3 regions of the Bacillus sp. ABA4_010 genome follow, and region 1 is predicted to be linked to each of the others. Evidence: riboswitches for the same ligand, from Rfam matches in the RefSeq annotation. Region 1 holds a riboswitch; each other region holds the start of a gene.
The links. A riboswitch is a leader RNA that binds a small molecule or an ion and turns the genes downstream of it on or off. The one in region 1 is predicted to bind cyclic di-GMP.
Positions count from the first base shown of each region.

Region 2: it holds a riboswitch for cyclic di-GMP, as region 1 does, so the genes downstream of both, ACXAEO_RS07030 (helix-turn-helix transcriptional regulator) here and ACXAEO_RS07990 (amidase) in region 1, are expected to answer to the same signal.
Region 3: it holds a riboswitch for cyclic di-GMP, as region 1 does, so the genes downstream of both, ACXAEO_RS07500 (HD-GYP domain-containing protein) here and ACXAEO_RS07990 (amidase) in region 1, are expected to answer to the same signal.

Region 1 is NZ_JBSWUN010000003.1:1,387,656-1,389,859, reverse strand. Features, by position in the region: gene ACXAEO_RS07990 (amidase) at 115-1,017, opposite strand; cyclic di-GMP riboswitch class I at 1,063-1,148, opposite strand; gene ACXAEO_RS07985 (sensor domain-containing protein) at 1,230-2,204, opposite strand, start outside.
Region 2 is NZ_JBSWUN010000003.1:1,184,723-1,186,926, forward strand. Features, by position in the region: gene ACXAEO_RS07025 (DUF6526 family protein) at 161-586, shown strand; cyclic di-GMP riboswitch class I at 889-971, shown strand; gene ACXAEO_RS07030 (helix-turn-helix transcriptional regulator) at 1,117-2,085, shown strand; gene ACXAEO_RS07035 (hypothetical protein) at 2,116-2,204, shown strand, end outside.
Region 3 is NZ_JBSWUN010000003.1:1,280,422-1,282,625, reverse strand. Features, by position in the region: gene ACXAEO_RS07505 (GGDEF domain-containing protein) at 1-305, opposite strand, end outside; gene ACXAEO_RS07500 (HD-GYP domain-containing protein) at 479-1,096, opposite strand; cyclic di-GMP riboswitch class II at 1,131-1,214, opposite strand; partial or broken gene ACXAEO_RS07495 (cache domain-containing protein) at 1,566-2,204, shown strand, end outside.

The DNA.
Region 1 (2,204 bases):
TAATAACAGAAAAAATGAATTTTGAAAATATGAAATATTTTTGGTTCAAGTCACCTTCAACAATTATGAAGTAAAAAATAAAAACCACGGCTTAGGAAACCGTGGTTGAAGACATTATGGTTTCATGTCCATCCACCCATGAATGGAATGAATGGCAAAGCCGTCGAAGCTAGAGAATGATTGATAATGAGATTGGACGATGTCTAATTGGTTGAACATGTACGAGCTGCCTTCTTCATAAAATGAAACGAAATTCGCTTCAAGCGATTGAAGCGTTTCAACACCAATCGTTACCTTTTTATGATGAATGGCTGCATAATTCATTTCGTTTTTGACAAGCTCAATGATGCCGTTTGCTCCTGCTGCTCCGTCACGGTACGCCATAATTGTGACAGAGTCTGTATTGGAAATGACCCAATCAGATAATTTTCCTTTTCCGTTTCGGTTATTGTACGATTTTTCATCAAACCAAAACGGAATATCTGCCGTCAGTGGCAAGTTAAGCGCTGCAGACGATGCTTTTGCATCCATCAGAAGCGTTTGGTACGCTAATACTGTTTTGGCATATTGGCTCGTCCAGCCTGCATATAAATAAGGCTCTACATCTAAGTGAATACCGGAAAATTTTTCTCCGCTAGCCGCTTGTGATTGATAAGTTGCGACCCAAGAAAAGAAGTTACGAGCGGATTTTTGCCCTTGAGTGGAAACCCAATTTGGGGCACCGTCAAGTGCGTACACGGCAATACCTTTTGTCCCCGCTTTTTGAATGAATGTGCGATACGCTTGGACGGGAATGTGTTTGCTTACTTGAAGGAAAACACTCGTTACGTTCTTTTGCTCCATAAATGTAAGCAAGCGGTCTGTCTGTTGAACGATGGCACTTGTATCCCAAAGCCATGTGGAATAGCCACTAGTTTGTTGTGCGGCCTCTGCTTGTTGCTGTGTTCCCGCTACCCCTGTACCTTGCAGTATGCAGGCAATGATCATCAGCATCAAAACCTTTTTCATTCGTTTCATATATACCTCTCCTTTTTGAATGAGCCACGCCCTTTCAAAAAGGAGAATGGCAACCTGGCAACCGTACAGTAAAACTGGTTAGGCCCATGGCTTTGCGTCCTTGCCTTTCGACAAGTTTGCCTTTTCATTTTTTATGATTCTTACTGTTTATATCGGCTCTTCACATAGATTGTGAAGAGGTTGTTTCTGTTTGGACAAAAAAATTAAAAATTTCACACATTTCCAGCAAATTTGCCTTCATTTAATTGCATGATGACCCGCTCCAGCTCTACTTGCGGAAGAGGTCTGCTAATGTAATAGCCTTGAATTTCATCACATTTCAGTTTCTTCAGCAGTTCCATAACATCTTTTGTTTCAATGCCTTCAGCGACGACTTTTAAATTTAATTCGTGAGCTAAATACGTAATGGCTTTGACAATCGCTGTATCTTCCGTATACTCCGCTACTTCTTGAATGAAAGCTCGATCGATTTTCAGCGAGTTGATGGGAAACTTCCGTAAATAATTAAGGGACGAAAAACCTTTTCCAAAATCATCAATTGCAACAGACACATTCATTTCCCGCAGTCTTTTTAAACAGGCGATACATTCTTCTGTATTATCAATGAAGCTGTTTTCCGTAATTTCAATTTCCAGTAAGCTTGGATCGAGCTTTGTTTTCTTTAAAATTCGGTCAACGACATTTGAAAAGTTGGGGAGACGAAAATGAAGCGGTGAGATATTAACCGCCATTTTAATTGGAGAAGCAAAAGAATGACGATTCCATTCTTTATTTTGCTGACAGGCTTTTTCCAACACCCATTCATCCAGTTCAATAATGAGACCCGTATCTTCTGCAATTGGAATAAATTTAGCTGGCGAGACATTTCCTAATCGTGGACTATTCCACCGCAGCAACGCTTCGACACCATTCACTTGCTCTGTTCGTAAGTCTAATTTCGGCTGAAAATGAAGCTCCAACTCATTATTTTGAATGGCTTTTCGTAAGTGTTGTTCAATTAGCAGCGTTTCTTCATGGTGTTCATTCATCTTTCGCTCATATATGGCAAAAGTATTCCGTCCTTGTGCTTTTGCGACATACATCGCGGTATCCGCATTTTTTAACAATGTATCATAATTATCGCCATGGTCAGGGAAAATGCTGATGCCAATGCTCGGAGTCGTATGAATCTCTAATCCGTTATCCAA
Region 2 (2,204 bases), 200 kb from region 1:
TGAGGATTGAAAGGAATTGGTTCTTTTTGTGTTAGGTGTCACGGATAGCTTACTAAAAATGATAAAACGCACTGTTTAATTGACTAGGCGTGAAGAAAAGCTTATAGTAGCTTTGTAGTAAAAGAGAAATAAAAATGAAACATAATATGGAGATAATACGATGAAACCACAAAACTTTGAAAATCATACAAGGCTTCACCCAATCTATCATTATTATTTGCTAGGAGCACTTCTGCTGGCTTTAATTGGAGCCGTCATCCATTTGTTTCAGGATGACGTTAATTTGTTAACCTCTGGCCTTCTTCTATTTCTTGTCATAATCATGATGGTTGCCGTTTTTCTATTGCGCATCTATCCGCTTAAAGCACAAGATCGTGCTATCCGAGCAGAAGAAAACCTGCGCCACTATGTGTTAACAGGCAAATTGCTTGATTCTCGATTAAGTGTTGCACAAATTGTCGCGTTACGATTTGCAAGTGATGAAGAGTTTGTTGAACTGGCTAAAAAAGTAGCAAGTGAAAACTTGGAACCGAAAGATATTAAAAAAGCGATTAAACAATGGAAAGCAGACGATAATCGAATTTAATTGTTATTGATAAGGGGTGAAAAGGAATGCGAATGAGTCGTATTCCTTTTTTCTTTTTTTACAGGAAACTTTCAATCGAGGTGGTTTGATTTTTTCAATTGTGAAATTCTGCAATCTAAAAATGTGCCTATAAAAAATCTTTGTGATTTCAGGGGTATTTATTTTTTCAAATTATCTCTTTCAGTTCTTTTACATCATTTTCTTATTTTTAACATTTTTTTCTTGGAAAATCTTTTGTTTATAGTAAAATAGACATAGGTTATTTGGTTTGTATGTTAAATAGAGAACTTTCATTCATATCGAAATAGATTGGGCAAACTTGTTGAAAAACAAGGACGCAAAGCTACGGACCTAAAGCAATTGCAATGGCCGCCGGGCTGCACATTGATACTTGCCTTCGCATGCCTTTCGAAGGTTTTTTTATTTGGATAAAAAAATGTTTTTAAAGTACATAATACGTCCAAGTGAATTTATATGATGAGTATGTAAAGTTGCTCTTCGATAATTGAATAGGAGTGAAAGAGAAGCAAATGAATACATCCCAAAACCAAACGTACCGCGTCTTGTCTATGTATGACAGGTTATGTAAAGGTCACACACTGACGAAAAAAGGGGAAGCAGATGCTTTTCACGTTGGAGAGAAGACGATTCAACGTGATTTTGACAGCTTGCGAGACTTTCTCGAAACTGCTAAAACGAGCCAATACTTAGAATATGATCGTAAGGAGAAAGTATATCGACTAGAGGTAGGGAATGAACAGTTTTTACGTAATGAAGAAATTTTTGCCCTTTTAAAAATCGTGATTGAATCACGGGCTTTTCCGAAAAAAGAGATGGAGCAGCTTATTGATAAACTGACAAATTTGGCTCAGCCAGTTAATCAGGAATTTATTAAAAAGCTCATGTTAAATGAAAAACATTTATATGTTGACTTGCAGCATAATCGCTCTCTCTTCTCTTTGCTTTGGGAATTAGCAAAAGCCGTTCATACAAAGCGGTTGATTAATATCCGCTATCAACGGGAGCATGATAACACGGATAGTGAGAGAACATTAAAACCTGTCGGACTTATGTTTTCAGATTACTATTTTTATTTAATTGCTTATCAAACAAAGCGTGATTTAGATTTTCCGACCATCTACAGGGTAGACCGAATGACGACATGTTATATGACAGACGAGCATTTTGAATCGCCATATAAGGAGCGGTTTCAAGAAGGAGAATTCCGTAAACGAATTCAATTTATGCATACAGGTGAACTAATGACGATTAAATTTCGTTTCACCGGCCCATCTCCTCAAGCCGTTCTCGATCGGCTTCCTACTGCCCGCATTGTTGGGAAAGATGAAAATAGCATTGTATTTGAAGCAGAAGTATTCGGACATGGAATTAAGATGTGGCTCCTTAGTCAAGGAGAGTATGTGGAAGTTTTGCGTCCCGAGAAGTTAAGGGATGAGATGAAGAAAAGTGTGTTGCAAATGTTAGAGAAATATCAATAAAATAGAAAACCATTTTAGGAGGAACATGTTATGCCATTACCACTTATTCCATTAGTTGTCGCTGGAGCTGTAGCAGCTTCTACTGCTATTGCAGGAAAAAAAGGATACGATTCTTATCA
Region 3 (2,204 bases), 110 kb from region 1:
GATTGACTCATACCAAATAACGTAATCCGGGTAATCGCGATGACAATGCTCGAAAGAACCGCTGGAATCCATCCGACATAGGCTGCTGCGGTAATCGGAGCTAAGTGCCGTAAATCGACCCTCGTTTCCTCGTTGACCGAGATGGCAAAAAGCATGACAATGATGCCTAATACCCCGAACAACCCACCTGACCATACGGCATAGGCTTGACTATGTTTAATCGCTGTATATTTTTTCGACCAAATTCCTGCAAGAAAAAGGAACGTAATAAAAATGCATATATTGACAAAAAACTGGGCCAACATCCCGGCTTCCTCCTAAAAAGAGTCTCTTAATTTCTATATCTTTAGCTTAATTCATATATAAATTGATCTAGAAAATTCGACATAGTCAAAGAACGGTTATGCCAAATTTTCTAGACCTAAGCGGATGTCACACTCAAACATTCAAAGGGTACACGAACCGCTTCAAGATTTTTCTAAATGGATGGATCTAGTTGCTCCTTTTTCACCATATGGATGAAGCGATCAACTAAGTTGCGGTCATAACATGTTCCGGCTAAAGCCGTCAATTCTTTAAAAGCCTCTTCGCTTGTGAGCGCTTTAGAATACGGACGATCGCTCGTCATCGCCTCATAGCTGTCCACAATGCGCAGCATTTTGCAAAATAGCGGAAGTTGGTCATCTGTATATTTGTAAGGATACCCGGAGCCGTCTATGTTTTCGTGATGAAGTGACGCAAACGTTGCGTCCACACCACAATCGTCTAAAAATTTCTTGATTAAAACCTCTCCGTATAAAGGATGGTTCATCAACTCGCTCCATTCCTCTGTTGTCAGTTTCGTTTCCTTTTCTAAGATAGCAGAAGAAATGTAGAGTTTGCCAATATCATGAAGAAGGATAGAGTTAATCAATCCATTTCGAACTTCTGAAGAAATATGGAGATGTTTGGCAAATTGAAGAAACAGTACGGCGGTATTAACAGAATGAATATACGTATGAAAATCATGCTCCCTTAAGGCTTGTAGTAAAAAAGAGATTCGTTGATTCATAGAAAGAGTAGAAAGACGATGTTCCAGCATAAAAGCCGTTGTCATGGCAAGTTCCTCCTATACGAAAAGTAGTAGTGATTGAGGATTAGCCGGTTGCACCACTCGCTCCGCACAGCCTAAGTGCCCATTTAACGGCCTATGCATCAACGCTTTCTAATCTATAAATGTATTATCTTTTATATCGGAATAACGAGACATAATTAAAGCGTATTTAAAAACATATGATTCTTTAAATAATCTGTTATACAAAAATATTAAAAGAAAGCTCCTTAAATGTCCAATAAATCCCTCTTGATTTTCCTTCTTTTATTTATATAGGTTCCCTGTAATCATTCGACACCTCTTCAGTCCATCGAGAAGCAGCACCATCGTTGATCCAGCCCGTTCTTTTGGGTATGTCGAATTTTCTAGATCGATTTATATAGAAAAATCTAAACTGAAAATTTCAATTTTTCTTTTGAACTTGTAAGAAATCTTGGAAAAATATATAATTTTTTCTTGCAACTACCATCTTATGAGGAGGACTACTATGAAACGAAGTTTGCAAAAACAAATCCTTTACCCGGTTTTGGCTTTGCTTTTTATAACAGGCATCGTCTTAGCCGTCATTAACTATAAAATGAGTGTCGACCTATCTGTGGACCAATCGACCGAGCAGATGAAGACGGCATTAGATCAGGCCGACCAATTAGTCCGCATGTTTCTCGATGAACATGAGCGAGATTTATTACAATTAACGAGTATGGATACCATTGAAAACTATGGAAACAATCCGGCGGACTCGCAAGGAAACGTGCTGTCTCATTTTGAACGCTTCCATGAAGCCTCTCCTAATCTATTAAATAGCTATTTTGCAACCGAAAAAAACGACATGCTCCTTTACCCTGACACCGAGCTTCCAGAAGGATACAAGCCGACAGAAAAAGACTGGTATAAGCGTGCCGTTGCCAGCAATGGAGCTGTCATTTGGGAAGAACCATATACGGATATTGCCACAGGAAAAACCGTTATTACGGCACTTAAAGCGGTTATAACAAATGAACAAACAATTGGTGTAGTCGGCATTGACATTGAGATTAACCACCTCTTCGAATTAATTGAAAAAATCAAATTCGGAGACACCGGCTATGCGTTCATGGTTGATAAAAATGGT